DNA from 2 places in the Caldibacillus debilis DSM 16016 genome. Region 2 is predicted to be linked to the other one. Evidence: a T-box and tRNA genes for the amino acid it is inferred to sense, from the RefSeq annotation. Region 2 holds a T-box; the other holds one or more tRNA genes.
What was found. A T-box is a leader RNA that pairs with one kind of tRNA and senses whether it is charged. The one in region 2 lies ahead of argS (arginine--tRNA ligase), so its partner is inferred to be a tRNA-Arg.

Region 1 (6,546 bases), on a different contig from region 2:
ACGGGAGTTTCAGGGTTGGAGGTGGAATTATGAAAAGCTCGCTTTGCCCGAAGATGGAAAAAACGCTGGAAATGATCAGCAAACGCTGGACGGGTCTCATCATCTTCCAACTGCTGAAGGGCCCGCAGCGTTTTTGTGAAATAGAAAACGCCATCCCGATCAGCGGGCGGCTTTTGTCGGAACGGCTGAAGGAACTGGAACATGAAGGAATCGTCTCCCGGAAAGTCTTTCCGGAGGTGCCCGTCCGGGTGGAATATTCCCTTACGGAAAAAGGGAAAGCCTTTCGGCCGATCATGGAAGAGATCCAAAAATGGGCCGAAAAATATATGGAGGTCGATCCGCAGCCTGTCAGCAAACGCTGAAAATACCGGATAAACCGTCGGTTTCCGCCAAAACCGGATACGGCGGCGGGTCCGGTGCCGGGTTGCCTCCCTGGTCCCTTCGGTTTCGCCTTCACTGGGGAAAAAGACCACCTGTCGGGAGAAGGCGGACGGGCATAAACCCCTTCCGCCCGTTCCGTTGCGTCCCTCCTGGGTGCCCGAAGGGAGCCGGCGTCCCCTTGCTTTTGGGGTGGTGCGCACCGCGGAAACGGAAGGCGGCCGGCGAATTCCGCCGGAAAACACGGACGCCGTTTCAGACGGCTGCGTCCGGATGCGTTCCCGGGATGCCCAAGACCGGAGGCCTGCCCGGCCGCCAAAGGTTTTGCCGGAAATGCGGCAGAGGCGGAAACACGGATCGTCCGCCCCCTTATCCGGGGATGTGCGGCGGAGATGGCAACCAAAACCGGAAGACGGTCCGGAGATTTGAACAAGCAGGACCAAAGGGCCCAGGATATGGGAAGGGCGGAATCCGTTCCGCGGCGTGACGGAGGCTTCCGGTTCCTTTGGGAAAAAACCGGGCGGCTTCCGGGGAAGCCCGAAAAAATCCGGGAAGGGATCCGGGAAAGATCCGCAACCCCGCCGGCATCGGCGATGGAAGCGATCGGGCCTTTTTCCCGCCGCTTAGACCGGAAAGCGCGGTTGGATTTTACAAGCCGTTTTGCAATCGGTTTCATTCAGTTAAAATCGGCCTGCCGCTGCATACGGCCGTTGCGGACCGGGCCGCCCCTCCGCCCCGGTTCATCCGGCATGCGCCTAAGAACCGCCGGGACCGTTTGGCCGTATCCATTTCCATGAGCAAAAAAATTTGAAAATCGGAGGAGAAAAAGCCGTTTCCCCCTTGCAAACGGGATTATTTTCCGGATCTCTGCTGCGCAGCCCCTGTCTTGAGCACCGCCCTTCGATCATCAAAGAAAAAACCGCACCCTGGACCGTCCATCGGACGCCGGGTGCGGTTTTGCTTCCGCTTATTCTGCCCTTGCGGCTTCAATGTGCACGGTGATTTTCACTTCTTCGCCCACGAGCACACCGCCGGTTTCCAAAGCCACGTTCCATACCAGGCCGTAATCCTTCCGGTTAATGGTGCCGGTGACCGTGAATCCCGCCTTTTCGTTGCCGCTCAGCGGATCTTTGGCCAGGCCTTCAAATTCCGCAACGAAGGTTTCCTTGCGGGTCACGCCGCGGATCGTCAAATCCCCCGTGACATGATAGCTGGAATCGTCCTTTCTGGTAATTTCCGTCGCTTTGAAGGTGATATTAGGATATTGTTCCGCATTGAAGAAATCGGCGGATTTCAGATGGTTGTCCCGGTCGGTATTTCTCGTATCGATGCTGTCCACTTCCACGGAAAACTCGATGTCTGCCGTCGTTAAATCGTTGGGGTCCGCTTCGATATTCGCGGAAAAACGTTGGAACGTCCCGTTAACCCGCGAAATCATCATGTGCTTTACCGAAAAATCCACTTGGCTGTGCGCAGTGTCCAATACCCATTTACTTTTTCCCATATATATACCTCCTAAAAGTTACTTACTTTATGTAAGTTTATAGTCAATTGTTAGTATAGGGGATATCCGCCGGATTGTCAATCATCTTGTCAGAAGATTTTCATTCCGGACGACCGGCGTGCGTCGCTGCTGTTTTATGGAGGAAAGGCGCGCTTTCCGGAAGATCAATCCCTTCCCATCTTTTCCCCGCCGTACGGAAACGATTCGTCTCATTCCTCATTTCCCTATTTTCTGTATTATCGCTCAAGTCGGACAGTTTAATTGATGGTTTTCACATGGGCCGATTTTTTTTATACTTGACTTATACGGGCATGTTCCGCCCATGAGAAACGCAGGGTGCGAAACGGATGAAAAAGAAAGATTCCTTGAAAAACGTTCCGGTTCATGAAAAAGTGATGATTTTTTCGCTGATCGGCCTGGCCATCCTCCTTGCGCTGGGAGGCCTGTTCCTTTTCTTTTTTCTTGCGGTGAAGGGGCTATTTTTTCTCTTCGGCGTCCGCTGCGACAACGGGGACGTCCTTTGGTTCGTCCTTTGGTTCCTCTTTTTCGATACCATCTTTGATCTGTTGAAGTACGGGGGAAAATTTGCAATGGAATACTTGCCCCTGCATAAAACCCAAATGGCCGTCTTGCTCTTTCTCTTTTATTTCCAATGGAACGGCCTCGCGGTTTATTTGGCCGACAGCTTCATGGACAATATCCAGCTCACCTTTGCCGTCCAAACGGTCCTTGCCCTTCTGGCCACACTGGCGGAGGTGGCCTTCGACGATATTTTTTCAAAAAAAATATCCGGCGGGAACGAATAAAAACCGGTGCGGATCATTACAGATTTCTTCAGAAATTCCCTGAATAAGACTTGAAAGTTTTTTTTATACACGTATAATAATAGTGGAATGTCCCGGTAGCTCAGTAGGATAGAGCGACAGCCTCCTAAGCTGTAGGTCGTGAGTTCGATTCTCGCCCGGGACGTAATGACTAAGGAATCTGCCGGAGCGAGCATCCGGCAAGCGCCGCAGAAATGTTGATCTTTCAACGTTTCTGCGGCGTTTTCCATTTTTTGGGGTAGGAATTAATTTGAAATGTTTTTCAAATCATTTTACACAAATTTTACACAAAGAAATGGCGCTACCCCATGGGGGTATTATTTTTTTGAAATCACTTCCAGTATTTCCTGTCGTTCGGTATCATAGAATTGAGAAATTTTGTAAATTAGGAGAGGATCAATTAATGGAAGAAGAAAAGAAGCCTTTTTATAAAAACCACTGGTTCTGGTTCTCCATCCTTGTTATTTTGGCTTTTGCCCTTGGTGAGATGGCGGGCCATTATGTCGCGGGCGTAAAAATCGATGGAAAAAAAGTAAATTATGATCAACTTGTTGAAGAGATCAAGAAAAAAGAAAAGGAGTTATCCGGTGTAAATGATGAATTAGAAAGAATTAAGCAGGAATTAGAGGCGAACAAAGAAGAATACGATAAGTTGCAGGAGCTAGCAAATAATAAAGATAAGCTCACTACCGAAGTCGCCTCCGCTAAAAGCGAATTGGATGGGTTGAAGAGTCAAATAAACGACGCAAAGAAAGAATTGAATCAACTGACCGGCAAAATCGAGGAGGCAAAGACTAAACCAATTAATTTGCCGGCTGGCCATTTTGTTGTGGGGACAGATATTCCCGAAGGCCGGTATAAAATATTGCCGGTTGGTCGTGGCAGCAACTTCTTTGTTTATGACGAGAACGGCGATGTCGTCGTAAATACTATCGTAACCACCGTTCATGATTTAGGCGTTCCGGAATATGTAACATTTCTTGCGAAGGGGTACATCATTCAAGCCGAAGCTCCCTTCAAATACGTCCCGGTTAAATAACAGAAAAGGCACGGCTCCGGCCGTGCTATTTCCATTCGCATTCTATCCCCGCGATTTTTTTCAGATCTAACAAAACGGTTTTCCCTTCCGTTTCCAGCTCAATGGTGCGGGCTATCGGGTCGGCCCGGCGCATAACCCCGGCCGATATTTCATACCGTCGGTTTCGATAATATTTCACTCGAACCCTCCTCCGGGATTGGATAGCCTGTGAAAGAATCTCGTCCCATTCTTCCCAGGCCTGCTCATCAACCGTTTTTGATACTCATCATGTTTTTCCCGTTTAATCCGTTTAACGGCGATATAAAAAGCGGGGCAGGAAGAGCTTTTCTTCCGCCCCGCTTTTTCCGGCATTCATGGGAATGGGACGGCGGCCGGGGAAACGGACGGGAGTGCCGGGCAAAATTCACCTCCCGTTTTCCCGGGCCGCCTTTATCCGAGGAATGGGCAAAAAAGGGCGAAACCTATTCCCCGTCCTTTTTGCCGTGGGTTCTTTTCCGGTGATCTTCGTTCATTTGCTTAATCTCCAGGATGAGGTTCCGCAGTTCCGCCTTCGCCTCCGGATAAAGGGCATTCCAATGGCGGGCCAAATTCGGCATCGATTTGGAAATATGCTGGTACAAAATCCAAAATCTAACCTTTTCCTGCAGTTCCTCATCCGCTTTCCCCAGCAGCAATTCCGTATATTTTTCCAGCAACGCGGCAAACTGCTCGCGAAACTTCGTTTCCACTTCGGGTTCCGCCTTTCTGTTTCCTGAAGTTGGCAGGTTAATAATATAATAATGAAAATCATTCTCAATGTCAATGGCCGCACGGATCCGGGCATTTTTCGCATTCGAAAAAAAGCCGCCCCCTTACTCTGCCTTTGACCGCCTCCCCATTTTCCGCCCCGATGCCCGCCACTGAAACGAAATCCTGGCGAAAACTTGGACGGCTGGCAGGAGAAGTCATCCAAAACCCGCTGAAAACGTATCCCCTTTCTCTGGAAAGCCACCGCCAGCCGTAAACCTGACCGGACCGAAGCGGGCAGAAACGCAAGGCCCGCCCGAGGAACGGACAATCGAGTAGGAGGGGGCGGCTAACCCCCGTCCCCTCACACCACCTAGCATGCGGGTCCGCACTAGGCGGTTCGTCAACCTTGACGGAGTTCGAAGTATCGTTGCGTCAAACTTTTGAGACCTTGGGCCTTCCAGTAGGACTTTCCCAGTGCTTGGTGCAGTTGAGGAGTTTTTGTTGTCCGCCATGCCCCTTTTCGGGTATTCGCAATCTCCAAAACCGTTCTCTCGTTCAGCCCCAGTGCCCTCAATTCGCGCATTCTCGTTCTCACCCGTTTCCATTGGAGCCATAGGCACAGTCGAAGCCGTCGACGCACCCATCCCTCCATGTTCCTGAGAATGGATGGGGTTTCGATGAGTTGGAAATACCCCATCCATCCCATGGTGTATTGATTCACGCGACGAATGCGTTCTTCCATTGGGAGACTCCAGTTGGGATTAGTTGATTGTCGAATGCGCTGTTTAAAGCGTTGAATCGACTTGGGAGCGAGGCGAATGCGTGCTTCCCGTTCCGGTGTAAAGCTGAATCCAAGAAACGTACGCTTCCACGGACGGTCCACGGCGCTTTTCTCCTCATTGACCTTGAGTTTGAGCTTCTTCTCTAAGAACCGTTGGATGCCTTGTTTCACCCGTAATCCTGCCCGTAGACTTTTTACGTAGATATTGCAGTCGTCTGCATAACGGCAGAATTTCAGTCCCCGTTTCTCCAATTCCTTGTCCAGATCATCGAGAAGGATGTTCGCAAGCAGAGGACTGAGCGGCCCGCCTTGCGGCGTCCCTTCCTCCGTCTGCACCTTCACCCCTCCGATCATGACGCCGGCTTGCAGGTACGCGCGGATCAATTTCAGCACGCGTTTATCTTTGACTTTCCGGGCAACCCGGCTCATCAGGATATCGTGGTTGACCCGATCAAAGAACTTTTCCAGGTCGATGTCCACGACATACCGGTATCCTTCCCGGATGTATCGTTGCGCTTGCCGAACGGCGTCATGGGCGCTGCGGCCAGGACGGAATCCGAAGCTGTAGGGAGAGAAGTCCGGGTCAAAGATCGGCGTCAGTTCCTGGAGGATGGCCTGTTGGATCAACCGGTCCATCACGGTGGGAATTCCTAACAGCCGTATGCCGCCGTTGGGTTTCGGGATTTCGACCCTGCGGACAGGCGTCGGCCGATAGGTTCCCTCCAAGAGTTGGGCTCGAATCGAGCTCCAGTGCGTCCGGATATAATCACGGAGTTGATCAGTCGATACTCCGTCGATTCCCGGCGCTCCCCGGTTGGCTTCGACCCGTTTGAGCGCCGTGATGAGGTTGTCTCTCGCTAAGATGCGTTCCAACAGAGCCATTTCAGTTCTTCTCCTTCCGCGGGATGAGATTCAGGTCTTGCCGGGCTGTGCTCAGCCCTTTGACTGAGGACCTCCGGGCTTCACCCATCTTTCCTCAGTCAAGTTCCTAAGGGGAATTCTGCTTCCACGCACAGCATCTCGAAAGAGTCTGATTCACCCCTGAGTTGACGTTCGGCCCTTCCTGTTTCAGGCGTCCCTTACTCCAGTACTATGGCCTCTGCTGACTCCTGTACGTTCAATAGAACCTTTCGGTTCTGGTTACCATCGTCAGAAGGCGTTCCGTACAGGCCTCCCCGGATAAGGGCGGACACTTTCCACTCATGCACCTGCCCAATATACCTCCACAGCCCTTGGCGGCTTGGGACTTCGTCTTGTTTCGCAGACTCGTCCGACTGTGACGGCCTCCGAT
Region 2 (12,097 bases):
AAGTCATCGAGGCCCGTCTGACCCATCTGGCCTACTCGACGGAAATCGCCAGCGCCATGCTGCAGCGGCAGCAGGCGGCGGCCATCCTGTCCGCCAGGCAAAAAATTGTCAGCGGCGCCGTATCCATGGCGCAAATGGCGGTGCAGCAACTGCAGGAAAGCGGAACGGTGGAATTGGATGAAGAAAGAAAAGTGAACATGGTGAACAACTTGCTTGTCGCGATCATTTCCGACCGGGGTGCCCAACCAGTCATCAATGCGGGAAGCCTGTATTAATTGGCAACGGTCGTGAATAAACATGCCGAAGAAAAAAAATTTTCCGCTGCGCCTTGACCCGGAACTTTATGCCATTCTCGAGCGTTGGGCACAGGATGAATTCCGAAGCGTGAACGGCCATATCGAATACCTGCTGCGGGAGGCCGCGAAAAAAGCGGGAAGATGGAAGGAAAAACCGCGGCCCTCCCGCGGGGAAAAGGAGTAGGGGGTAAAATAATCTGTCCCGGATCCAAACGGAACCGGGACAGATTTTTTTCCGATCGGGGAAGGCGTCCGCTCCACCCGTTCCCGTAAAAAAAGGCCCTTTCCCCTTTCGGCTACTTCTGCGGCCGGCGGCGGTCATACCATTCCTTGTGAAAGGGGCATCCGCGCTTTTCAACGATTGGCATCCGCTTCTATTATGCATCCGCCCGCATCGGCGAAAATCCAAGAGAAGACGGGACATCCCCGGCAAGCCTCCCGTTTCCCCGTCCAAATGCCGGCCGGTTAAAGAATGATCCCGCCTTTCCTTTCCGCTCCCCGCGCAAAGGCCGACGGATTCTGAAAGCCGGAAGATCCGCGGATTCCCCTGTTATCCAATCCGGGGATGTTGCGTATTAATGACAAAGGGCAGGTTTAGGCAGACCGGTCGAAAAGGATCCTGTTTCCGCTTCCTTAGGCAAGGGCGGCAAGCGGAGCGACGGACGGGGACAGACCCGTTGAAACTGACCTTCAACTGGAACGTCTCGATCCCTTTGTGTACGCCGTAGATCGGCAGACCCGTTGAAAATGATCTTCCAACCCCTTCTTCAGCCTGTTTTGTGGCGCCATTTTTAAATCCAAGTGGCGATGATGGCGGGGAGCCAATTCCACCAGCTGGACTGGAGATTATAATGGAGCTGCTGTTCTTCAAAACTCATATCATCGAACAACTCGTTGTGATTTTTTCCGGTTTGCTTTTTCCGCTCGTTCATCGAAGAAATATAGGCATATTGAATGGGAACCATGATGCCCGTATAAAGGACCAATATGATCGCAAGGACGATGTAAAAAACCGTCATCTTTCCTACCCCCTCCGATTTTTTGCCGAGGACGTTCCTGACATTCTGCCTTTTTTACGAATCAAGCCCCGCGGCGGTTTCATTTTTTTCTGAAAATACCGATACCCTTCCGGCCACGCCGCCCGCGGCATCCGCCGACGATGCCCTGGGACGTGGCAGATCAAGAAGTGACGCAGCCGGAATTCAGCGTCCGGAACAAGTCCTCTTCCCCTTCCCCCGATTTTTCCTTTAAAAATCGCCCTGGCATTTTTTTCGGGAATTTCGTATACTGTTAATGAAAACGTTTTCAATTGAGAAAGGGGTTTTTCCATGGATTATGGAAACCGGATGGAAACGATGCTGATTCATTCCGGATATGACGCCCGCGATTACAAAGACAGCCTCTCCCCGCCGCTATACCTCAGTTCCACCTTTGTTTTCCCGACCGCCGAGCAAGGTGAACAGCGCTTTTCCGGAAAGGACGACGGATTCATCTATTCGCGTCTGGCCAACCCGACGGTGCGAATCCTTGAAGAGCGGATGGCCGCTTTGGAAAAGGGCGAGGATGCCATCGCCTTCGCCTCCGGCATGGCCGCCGTCTCCGCCGTATTGCTCCATTTAACGAAAGCCGGGGATCATATTCTCTGCTCCCGGGGCATCTACGGCTGCACCTTCGGGCTTTTGCGGCTGTTCCAGGAAAAGAACGGGATCACCTACAGTTTCTGTTCGATGACCGACGAAAAAGAGATCGAAGCGGGACTCCGGGAAAATACGGCCTGCATTTTTTTGGAAACCCCGGTCAATCCTACGATGGAAGTGAACGATCTGGAACTGGTCGTCAAAGCGGCCAGACGCCGCGGCATTCCCGTCGTGGTGGACAACACCTTTTCTTCTCCCTATTTGCAAAATCCCCTCGAGTTCGGCTGCGATTATGTCGTGCACAGCGCCACCAAATACATCGGCGGCCATGGGGACGTGATTGCCGGCATCGTCGTCGGCAAGGACCGGGAAGCGATGCAACAGTTGAGAAACCGGATTCAAAAAGACATCGGCGGCATTATTTCTCCCTTCGACGCCTGGCTTTTATTGCGGGGATTAAAAACTTTGCACGTCCGCATGGACCGCCATGTGGAAAACGCAAAAAAACTTTTTGAATATTTAAAAACCGTTCCCCTCGTGGAAAAGATTTTTTATCCCGGGGATCCGGAAAACAAATATTATCCGGTGGTGAAAAAGCAAATGCGGGCACCGGGCGCCATGCTTTCCTTTACGGTTAAGGGGGGAAGGGAAATGGCGCAGGCCTTGATCGACGCATTGAAAATGGTGAAAATTGCCGTAAGCCTCGGCGACGCGGAAACCTTGATCCAGCACCCGGCGACGATGACCCATTCCGCCGTGCCCGCCGAGTCAAGGGAAGCGATGGGGATTACCGATAACATGCTCCGTTTATCCGTCGGATTGGAGGCGGCGGAAGACATTATCGAGGACTTCCGGCGGGCCTTTCAAAAAGCGGAAAGGCTTTGGTCCGGCAAGAAACTCGCCTGACCGCCGCAAGGAAGGAAGAAGGTCCGAAACGCCATACCGGATAGATGGCCGGATCCGGCGGCTTTTGCCAGGGGGTGGACGTACGAACGGGCAAAAAAAGGGGGCCTCATTTCTTTTACAGGCTGCGAAAGCAGCAATGGGCAAAGGAAAGGCTGCCGTCAAAATTTTAAAAGGCAGCCTTCCTTTTGGATATTTCCCCGCTCCCGGACCGCAGGCACCCTCGTTCGCGCCCGCATCTTACATTTGTTCCGGCGCCTTGATCCCCAAAAGCCGCAAACCTTCCTCCAGCACGATGGTGATCGCCTTGACCAGGGCCAGGCGGGACGGCCGTTCTTCATCCGTTTCCAAAATCCTTACCGCTCCGTAATATTTATTAAAGGCCTTGGCCAGATCCAGGACATATTTGGCGATCACCGACGGATCATAGCCGTTGAACGCCTGCAAGACCTTTTCCGGAAAGGCATGGAGCCGCTTGACGATTTCCCAGCTCTCCCCGTCTTTTAAGCCGGAAAAGGCGAAGGTTTCTTCGCCGCTTTTCCGCAATACCGAACAGGCGCGGGCAAAGGCATATTGGACATAGGGGCCCGTTTCCCCTTCGAAATTCAGCATGTCCTCCAAGGAAAATTCAATATTGTTCATGCGGTGGGATTTCAGGTCATGGAAGACGACCGCGCCGACGCCGACCATTTTTGCCGCTTCTTCCTTGTTTTCAAGGCGCGGATTTTTGGCCTCGATGTTTTTTAGCGCCTGGCGGATCGCCTCCTCCAGCACCTCTTCCAGGAGAATCACCCGCCCTTTCCGCGTCGACATTTTTTTACCGTCTTTCAAATACAGGCCGAAGGGGACGTGAACCATGTCTTTGGCCCATGGATTTCCCATTTTTTCCAAAACTTTGAACACTTGCTTGAAATGGACGCTCTGCTCGTGGCCGACCACATACAGCGCTTTGGCGAAGCGGTACGTTTGATAACGGTAGACCCCCGCCGCCAGATCGCGGGTCGCATAGGTGGTGGCGCCGTCAGATTTTCGGATGAGGCAGGGCGGGAGTCCCTCCTCTTCCAGCATCACCACCTCGGCCTGATCGGAAGTGACGAGCAACCCCTTTTCCTCCAATTGTCGGGCGATCGCGTCCATTTTGTCGTTGTAAAAGGATTCGCCGGTGTATTCATCGAACCCGATCTCCAACAATCGGTAGATCCTTTGGAATTCCTCCAGGGAAACATCCCGGAACCATTTCCACAGGCGGACGGCTTCTTCGTCGCCGTCTTCCAGCCTTTTAAACCAGCCTCTCCCTTCTTCCGTTAAAGCCGGATTCGCTTTTTCTTCCTCATGGAATCGCACATATAGCCGGAAAAGCTCCGGAATCGGATTCGCTTTGATTTTTTCTTCCGATCCCCACCGCTTGTAGGCGCTGATCAGCTTGCCGAACTGGGTGCCCCAGTCCCCCAGGTGGTTGATTTTCACCGTTCGGTATCCGGCCTTTTCACAGATATTTGCCAATGCGCTGCCGATGACCGTCGAACGCAAATGCCCCATGGAAAAAGGCTTGGCAATATTCGGCGAGGAAAAGTCCAGGACGATCGTTTTCCCTTCACCGAAGGACCAGCTGCCATAATTCCCTTTCTCCCGCAAAATCCGGTTGACCACCCGGCTTCCGAAGGATTTCCGGTCAAAAAAGGCATTCACATACGGCCCTAACGCTTCCACTTTTTCAAAGGCCGGATCATGGATGGCGTTGGCCAGTTTTGCCGCAATTTCCTGCGGCGGTTTGCGGAAATGTTTCGCCAATTGGAAACAAGGGAAAGAAAGATCCCCGTAAGCGGAATTTTTCGGCTGTTCGATGAGCCGTTCCATCTCCTCCGTCCACAGATCTTCTCCGACGGATTTTTTCAACGCATCCGCGAAAAGGGATTTGAAATCCGTTTGTACATCCATTTGCCGCACCCTCCTGCTTCCGTTTTCTGACTTGAACTTGCACGGGCGTTTCAGGGGACGTTTCATCCCGCCCGTTCCGGGAAAAAATAAAAAACCCGTCTCTTCAAAGAGACGGGCTGCACCCGCGGTGCCACTCTTTTTAACAACCGAAGGGAAAGGGCAAAACCCCCGGTTGTTCCCTCGCTGCCGTAACGCGGCCGGGCGGCGGGCTCCTACGCGCGGTTTCGGCGGCGTTTTCGCGGGAGTGTTTCCCCTGTGGCAGAAAACTTTAGCCCTGCTGCAGCCGCCGGTCAACCGTTTCAGAGCCGCTTCTCGGAAGTGCGCTTCGGAAAAAGGGCGGCATCGGGCTTCCACCGTCCCCGACTCGCTCGTGCCGCTGTCTTTTTCCTACTCTCTTCTTCATCGAATTTTCGGCTTATTTCAACATTTTCGGTTAATATGTAATTATAAAGATTCTCCCCTGGATTTTCAACATCTATTCGAGTATTTTCCCGTTGATCGGCCATTTTCCGGCCGATGCGGACCGCCGGCGGAGCATTTCCGCCGTCCGGAAAGGCAGGGCCGAAAATTTACGCATCCAGCAAATCCACCAACGGGATCCGGCAAAAATCGTCCAATACGACGGCCTGTTCCGGGAAACGGCTGCCTTTCGTCACCCGGTTCGGGATGATGTAGCAGGGGATCCCCGCCCGCAAGGCCGCCGTCGAACCGTTGACCGAATCCTCAATGGCAACCGCCTCTTCCGGCTTCAGCCGCAGCGCCTCCAAAACCCGCAAATACAGTTCCGGATCCGGCTTTACTTCGCGGACGTCATCTTTTGTCTTGATGACGGAAAAATATGCGTCCAGCCGGAATCGTTTTAAATGTTTTTCCACCCAATCCCGGCCGGAACTGGTGGCGATCGCCAGGGGCAAACCCTTTTCATGGGCTTCCCGGATAAAGGGGAGGACCCCCTGGCGGATCTCCAAAAAACCCTCGCGGTTTTCGAACCGCCGGATTAAATCTTTCCGTATTTCCCTTCTGTCCAGCCGGATGCCCAAGTCATGCTCGATTCCTTGAAAAATGGCGTCGTTCGCCGTGCCGATCCCCTTCGCGAACAATTTTAATGGCAATTCATATTGATAATGCTGCTTGAAATACTCAAAATAGATCTCGTACCACAGGCTCTCCGTATCGACAATCGTCCCGTCGAAGTCAAAAATGACCGCTTTCAGCATATCCCTCACATCCTGTCCATGCTTTTCGGATTATTAGCGCGATGTGCGGCAGACCGTGCGGGCCAATGTTCCCCGGGGAACCGGTTCCGCCTTTAAACAAAAAAATCGAATAGAAGGGGCCCTTTGTCCTGCACCCATCTCTTCCTGGACATGTGTAAAATTCGAAAACCGGCCGCTAATACAATCATAAAGGATCAGGAATCTTCTTCAAATACCAATCTTTCTTTTTCCGATAAGGCAAGCGCTTCCGGTTGCTTTTCCAAAACGGCTGCTGTGAAATCTTCAACTGTTTAGCTAAAGCTCGTTCTCTTTGTATAAACGGAAGCTCATAGTTCCGACATCGCGCCTTCGAATGAAGGTTTGCCCCTTTGAAGAACAGCTTTTTCACATCTTCATCAAGATTGCCTGTCACGATAACGGCCCCGCTCACGCCTTCTTACTTCTCGATTTCAATTCCCGCTAAGTTTTCAAATTCCGACTTGCCGCCCATTAGCGGATTTTCCGGCTCCGATTCACCGTCCGGGAACAGGATCTGAAATCCATCGTGCCATGTATGCAACAGCCTTCTCATTGGCAATCGATCAATTCGTTTTTTAAGACATCCGCTCATGACGTGAACCGATTTTGTTTCCGTATCGAATATTCGCAAGCGGGTATCATTTTTTGCGATAGAGATAGGATTTCCGATTTTATCAAAGCGGCAGGCGATCGGGATGGAGCATCGATGATTTTTGTAGAAGCCGTCTGAATGGCTTGTTCCGATTACGATTGATTTTTGTAAGACGGCCATTCGTTTCGCTTCGTTGATCCATCCGGCGAACTGTTCTTCACTGTACATCCCGGCTCCAATCGGATGAAAGATGAGGCGGACGGGATTCATTTGATCCAATCCTTCGGATCCCTGGAAAATTTCTCCGCACAATCAATAGCCCATTTTTAACGGTCCGTCTTCAACGTTTGACGGAACATACAATTGCTCATGGACGGGCGTTTTCTTCCTGGCTAAAATAATTTCTCCCGGGCGGTTGACGATAAAGGCCCGATTTTTTCCATTTTTATCTTGATAACCTGAGATGATGGATTGATCGTGATCCTTGCCCATTCACAAACCCGCTTTATTTTTTCATGGGAAAAATACCCTTCCGGAAAAAATAACATAGTCCGGCACCGGGTTTTTTAGCGGCATTTTCCAATTGTTCCAAACCCTCTTCATGCCTCGGTTGGCCGATGCGTATCTTCACCGTTCCACCCCATGGTTCAAGCAAACGGTTAAAAATACATCTTCTCTTTTTTTCCGAATAACCTTTTTCAATCGTTGAAGAACAAACCGGGAACGTTGCTGAAGATCCATTTAAAAAGGGCGCCCCAAAAGCGTTCGTTTTTGGGGCGCCCTTCTGCTTGCATCTGCGTTTTTTCCTGTCTGCCTGAGACGGTTCATGGCATGGCGTTGCTGAAAACGGCATTTTTTAAGCCGGGGGAAAGGACCGCCCTCTCCATCCATTCCAAACGGAGCGAACGGGATCCTCCCGGTCATCCCAGCAGCGTCCGGTCTTCGGCCAACTGTTTGCCCCGGATCCGCCGGAATTCGCCGAGGAGCCTGTCGATCGTCCAATTTTTCTTCTCCTCTTCATTCAGTTCCAAGATGATCTTTCCCTGGTCCATCATGATGAGGCGATTGCCCAAATCCAGCGCCTGCTGCATATTGTGGGTGACCATAAGGGCCGTCAGCCGGAATTCTTCCACGATCTGTTTCGTCAAGTTCGTGATCAATTCCGCCCGGGACGGATCGAGTGCGGCGGTATGTTCATCCAACAGCAGGATCGCCGGTTCCGTAAAGGTGGCCATCAACAAGGAAATGGCCTGCCTTTCTCCCCCCGAGAGCAGACCGACCTTGGCGTTCAGCCGGCTTTCCAGCCCGAGATGGAGGCTCCCCAGCAGCTCCCGGAATTGCTTCCGCCTTTTTTCCGTCACTCCCGCTTTCAGCGTCCGCCTTCTGTTTCGCGACAAGGCGATCGCCAAGTTTTCTTCGATCGTTAGGGAAGGCGAGGTGCCGGCCATCGGATCCTGATACACCCGGCCGATGAAACGGGAACGCTTGAATTCCGGCAGCATCGTCACGTCTTTCCCGTCAATCAGCACCTTGCCGGAATCGGGGGTCAGCACGCCCGCGATCACGTTCATCAATGTGGATTTTCCGGCGCCGTTGCTGCCGATGACCGTCACAAAATCCCCCTTGTTCAGCTTCAAATTGACGTGATCCAAGGCGACCTTTTCATCCAAGGTGCCTTCGTTGAAAATCTTGACAACCTCTTTGACTTCAAGCATTTGCCTTTTCCTCCTGCCGGACGGAACGCTTTCCGTTTCTCTTGGCTTTTTTCCGCTTTTCCCGCCGCTTTTCGACCAAACCGGGGATGATTAACGCCAGCACGACGATCGCGGCGGTAATGAGCTTCATGTCGCTGGCATCCATCATATTTTGCTTCAATGCGAAACCGACAATGATCCGGTACAGGATGGCGCCGATCACGACGGCCAGCGTGGCCCGGGCAATCGTTTTGGCGCCGACCACCGCTTCCCCGATGATGACCGACGCCAGGCCGACGACGATCATGCCGATTCCCATGCCCGCATCGGCGAATTCATTGTATTGGGCGAAAAGGGATCCGGAAAGGGCGACATAGGCATTGGAAATCCCCAATCCCAAAATGATCAGTCCGTCGGTATTCGCGGAAAAACTCCGGATCATCCGCTTATTGTCGCCGGTCGCCCGCATCGCCAGGCCGATTTCCGTTTTTAAAAACCAGTCCAACATCCATTTGAAGATGAACGTCACGACGAGGAAAAAGACCAGCAACGCCCACGGGAAGCCGGCGGCGTTCCCGAGGGATTCCACTTGGGACACGACCGTCTCCCGATTCAACAGCGGAACGTTCGGCTTCGACGTCACGTTCGGATCGGTGAAGCCCATAATGCGCAAATTGATGGAATAGAGGGCGGTCATCATCAATATTCCCGACAGCAGATTGTTGATTTTCCCCTTCGTATGGAGGATCCCCGTCAAACACCCCGCCAGGAGCCCGGCGAACAAGGACGCCAAGGTCGCTGCTGCGGGAGGATAGCCGTTATAGATCATCGTCGCGCTGACCGCGGCACCGGTGACGAAACTGCCGTCCACCGTTAAATCGGGGAAATCGAGAATCCGGAAGGTCAAATAGACCCCCAACGCCATAATGGAAAAAATGAGGCCGAGTTCCACCCACTGCAAAACCATCTGTGACAACATCCGCTTCACTCCAATGCGAAAATGAAATGAATCGACGATAATTCCGGGAAAAAGAAAAAGGGGAAATCGGATCGTCCAAACCACTCCGCTGATTCTTGAAGCAAACGCCGGGTCCCTCCCGGCAAGGTTTTTCGCGCCGGAAAGGGAAAACCCGCCGCATCGGCCGTTGAAATGGACCGTTCGGATTGATTTCCCCAGGAAAAACGGAAAATTATCGAAAAATATTACTCTTATTTTCACAATGATGGATAAATATTGTCAAGGGTTAAACATAAAAAATTATTCCCCGGAAAAATTTGGTTTCCGCTTCTCGGCAAAAGCCCTTAACGCTTCGATCCGGTCTTTCGTGGCCAGGACCTTTTCATAGGCCTCTTCCTCGATGGCCAGCCCCGTCTTCAAATCCACGTCCATGCCGAGCCGGATGGCCATTTTCGCCTGCTGGACGGCCAACGGGCCGTTTTGCAAAATCTCCCCCGCCAATTGGAAGCATACAGCCATCAGTTCATCCAGTTCGGCGATTTTGTTTAGGATGCCGTACAGATAGGCTTCTTCGGCTGTGATCTTCCTTGCGGCGAAGATCAATTCCTTTGCCCGCGCCTCCCCGATCAGGCGCGGGAGCCGCTGCGTTCCGCCGGCTCCGGGTATGATGGCCAGGCTCGTTTCCGTCAATCCCATGACGGCCGTTTTGGCGGCGATGCGCAAATCGCAGGCCAGCATCAGCTCAAACCCGCCGCCGAAGGCGTACCCGTTGACGGCGGCAATGGTCGGTTTCGGCAATTCCGAAATCCGCTGAAAAAGGGTGCGGGTCTTGTTTACATTTCTTCGCACTTCATCGTCCGTCAAGTTCTTCCGTTCTTTTAAATCCGCTCCGGCGCTGAACGCCTTTTCGCCGGCTCCGGTAAAGATGACGATCCGGACATTCCGATCGTACCGGAGCCGTTCCACCGTCCGTTCCAGTTCCTCGAGCATCCCGAAGTTCAACGCGTTTAACGTCTCCGGGCGGTTGAGGGTGACGACGGCGATTTGATTTTGAATGTCCAATCGTACGGCAGCCAATCCCGACTCCTCCCTTTTATTTTTTGAATATTTAGACTTTATCTGGCATAAGAATCCCGAAGGCGCCCTTTCCTCAAGCTGCAGCTCCGTTGGCTTCGGATCTGCGCTTCATTATTCCCTGTGATGACCGGAATCGCCGCTTGCGGATTTTCCGTCCGCATCGGGTTTTACAGGCGACGCAGCCCATTCCCCGGTGATTTCGTCATACAATCGGGCGATCGATCTTCCTCCTTTGCGGGCGTAGCAGCCCATTCCCCGGGAAATACCATCCTTTCCGATTCCCTAAAGCGAAGCGGATGCCGGCGGAACCGGATCGACTGCGGGCTCCTTCCCCCAAAAACTAGAGAGCCGCATGATCCCCACGGCGAAAGCGGTTTTCATCGCCCGCTGAAACGCGCTTTTCTTTTTTCCAGAAAGGCCCGGATCCCCTCCCTGTGGTCGGCCGTTCTGCCGGCCGCCTTTTGGGCCGCCGCTTCGTATTCCAGCATTTGCGGGAGCGGCGTTTCAAAGGTTTTTTGCAGGCAATGTTTCATGAGAGCGATCGCCCTTGTCGGCAAGGAAGCCACTTTTTCGGCAAAATCACGGATTTCTTTATCCCAGCTGGCAGCCGGGATCACCCGGGAAGCCAGGCCCAGTTCCACGGCCTTCTCCGCGGAAACGGCCTCCCCCAGCAGGGACAGTTCCATGGCCTTGGCATAACCGATCATTCTCGGCAAAAAATACAAATTTCCGGCGTCGGGAATTAAGCCGATATGGACAAAGGCTTGATGGAAGGAGGCGCTCTCGTGGACGGCCCTGAAGTCGCAGGCCAAGGCCAGACTGAAGCCGGCGCCGGCGGCCGCTCCGTTGACGGCGGCAATCACCGGGATTTCCAAAGATTGAAGTTCCAGGATCAACGGATTGTAAGCCGTCCTTAAAATCTCCCCGTAATCCAGATCTTTCCCCATCTCCGTTAAATCCGCTCCGGAACAAAAGGCCCTCCCTTCTCCGGTGATCACCAGGCAGCGGAATTTTTCATCCCGTTTCGTCCTTTTGATGGCTTCCATCAATTCTGCCTGCATCGTCCCGTTCATCGCATTCATTTTTTCCGGCCGGTTTAACCGGATCCATGCCACCCTTTCTTCCCCTTCCCATTTGATCGTTTGATACATCCCTTGCCACTCCTTTCCTTTTTCGCATTTTTTGGCGGCGGGCAGATCGATCTCCGCCAGCCGGAGATTTTGACGGGGAACAGGTTCGCGCACGGCCGGCGAAAAAAACATTGGCCCACGCTTCGATAAACCGCTTTCAGCGGCGGAAAAGTCCGGTTGCGCTTTCGTTTCCGGCAAATCCATTTCTCCGGCGCCGAAAGGCGCCGAAAGATCTCCGCCGGGGCTTGCCAATCCCACAATCCCCGGGCGGCGGAACGTTCTCCGATCTCCGGTGCAAAACCAACCTCGTCCCCCTGACGGAGGGAAAGGTTCCCGCGCACTAGCCGGTTCCCTTTTCCGAAAGTTCCGCTCCTTGTTCCCTTTCGGACCGCTTGGTTGACGGCCCGAGATGTCCCACTAAAACATTCGCCTTCCGTCCCGCCAATTCCTTCCCGATGAAACGGTCCGGCTTCCCTTATCTGCCGCTCCGTCCGCCTTGATCCGGAAAAAATTTTGTTTGGCTCTTGCAATGCGGATAAAAAACGAATAATATTAAATATGTGTTTAAAAAACGTTCGTATTTGGGTGATCGACATGTTCAATCTTGAGAAAAATCACACAAACAGGAAAACGGAAA

Region 1: it has a tRNA-Arg gene. The T-box ahead of argS (arginine--tRNA ligase) is inferred to sense a tRNA for this amino acid. The anticodon was not compared.

The regions. Positions count from the first base shown of each region.
Region 1 is NZ_KB912882.1:83,915-90,460, forward strand. Features, by position in the region: gene A3EQ_RS0106280 (winged helix-turn-helix transcriptional regulator) at 30-362, shown strand; gene A3EQ_RS0106295 (YceI family protein) at 1,346-1,882, opposite strand; gene A3EQ_RS0106300 (YrvL family regulatory protein) at 2,230-2,688, shown strand; tRNA gene A3EQ_RS0106305 (tRNA-Arg) at 2,778-2,851, shown strand; gene A3EQ_RS21680 (coiled-coil domain-containing protein) at 3,110-3,745, shown strand; partial or broken gene A3EQ_RS22085 (YolD-like family protein) at 3,771-3,986, opposite strand; gene A3EQ_RS0106325 (DUF2573 family protein) at 4,207-4,473, opposite strand; gene ltrA (group II intron reverse transcriptase/maturase) at 4,875-6,137, opposite strand.
Region 2 is NZ_KB912915.1:94,842-106,938, forward strand. Features, by position in the region: gene A3EQ_RS0117475 (SPFH domain-containing protein) at 1-275, shown strand, start outside; gene A3EQ_RS0117480 (hypothetical protein) at 298-480, shown strand; gene A3EQ_RS0117485 (DUF3949 domain-containing protein) at 1,088-1,315, opposite strand; gene megL (methionine gamma-lyase) at 1,625-2,839, shown strand; gene argS (arginine--tRNA ligase) at 3,077-4,774, opposite strand; T-box leader at 4,879-5,186, opposite strand; gene A3EQ_RS0117515 (HAD family hydrolase) at 5,344-5,991, opposite strand; gene A3EQ_RS0117520 (hypothetical protein) at 6,176-6,421, opposite strand; gene A3EQ_RS21900 (hypothetical protein) at 6,428-6,871, opposite strand; gene A3EQ_RS21905 (hypothetical protein) at 6,914-7,093, opposite strand; gene A3EQ_RS0117535 (ABC transporter ATP-binding protein) at 7,522-8,316, opposite strand; gene A3EQ_RS0117540 (ABC transporter permease) at 8,309-9,274, opposite strand; gene A3EQ_RS0117545 (enoyl-CoA hydratase-related protein) at 9,554-10,330, opposite strand; gene A3EQ_RS0117555 (enoyl-CoA hydratase-related protein) at 10,708-11,481, opposite strand; gene A3EQ_RS0117565 (NCS2 family permease) at 12,055-12,097, shown strand, end outside.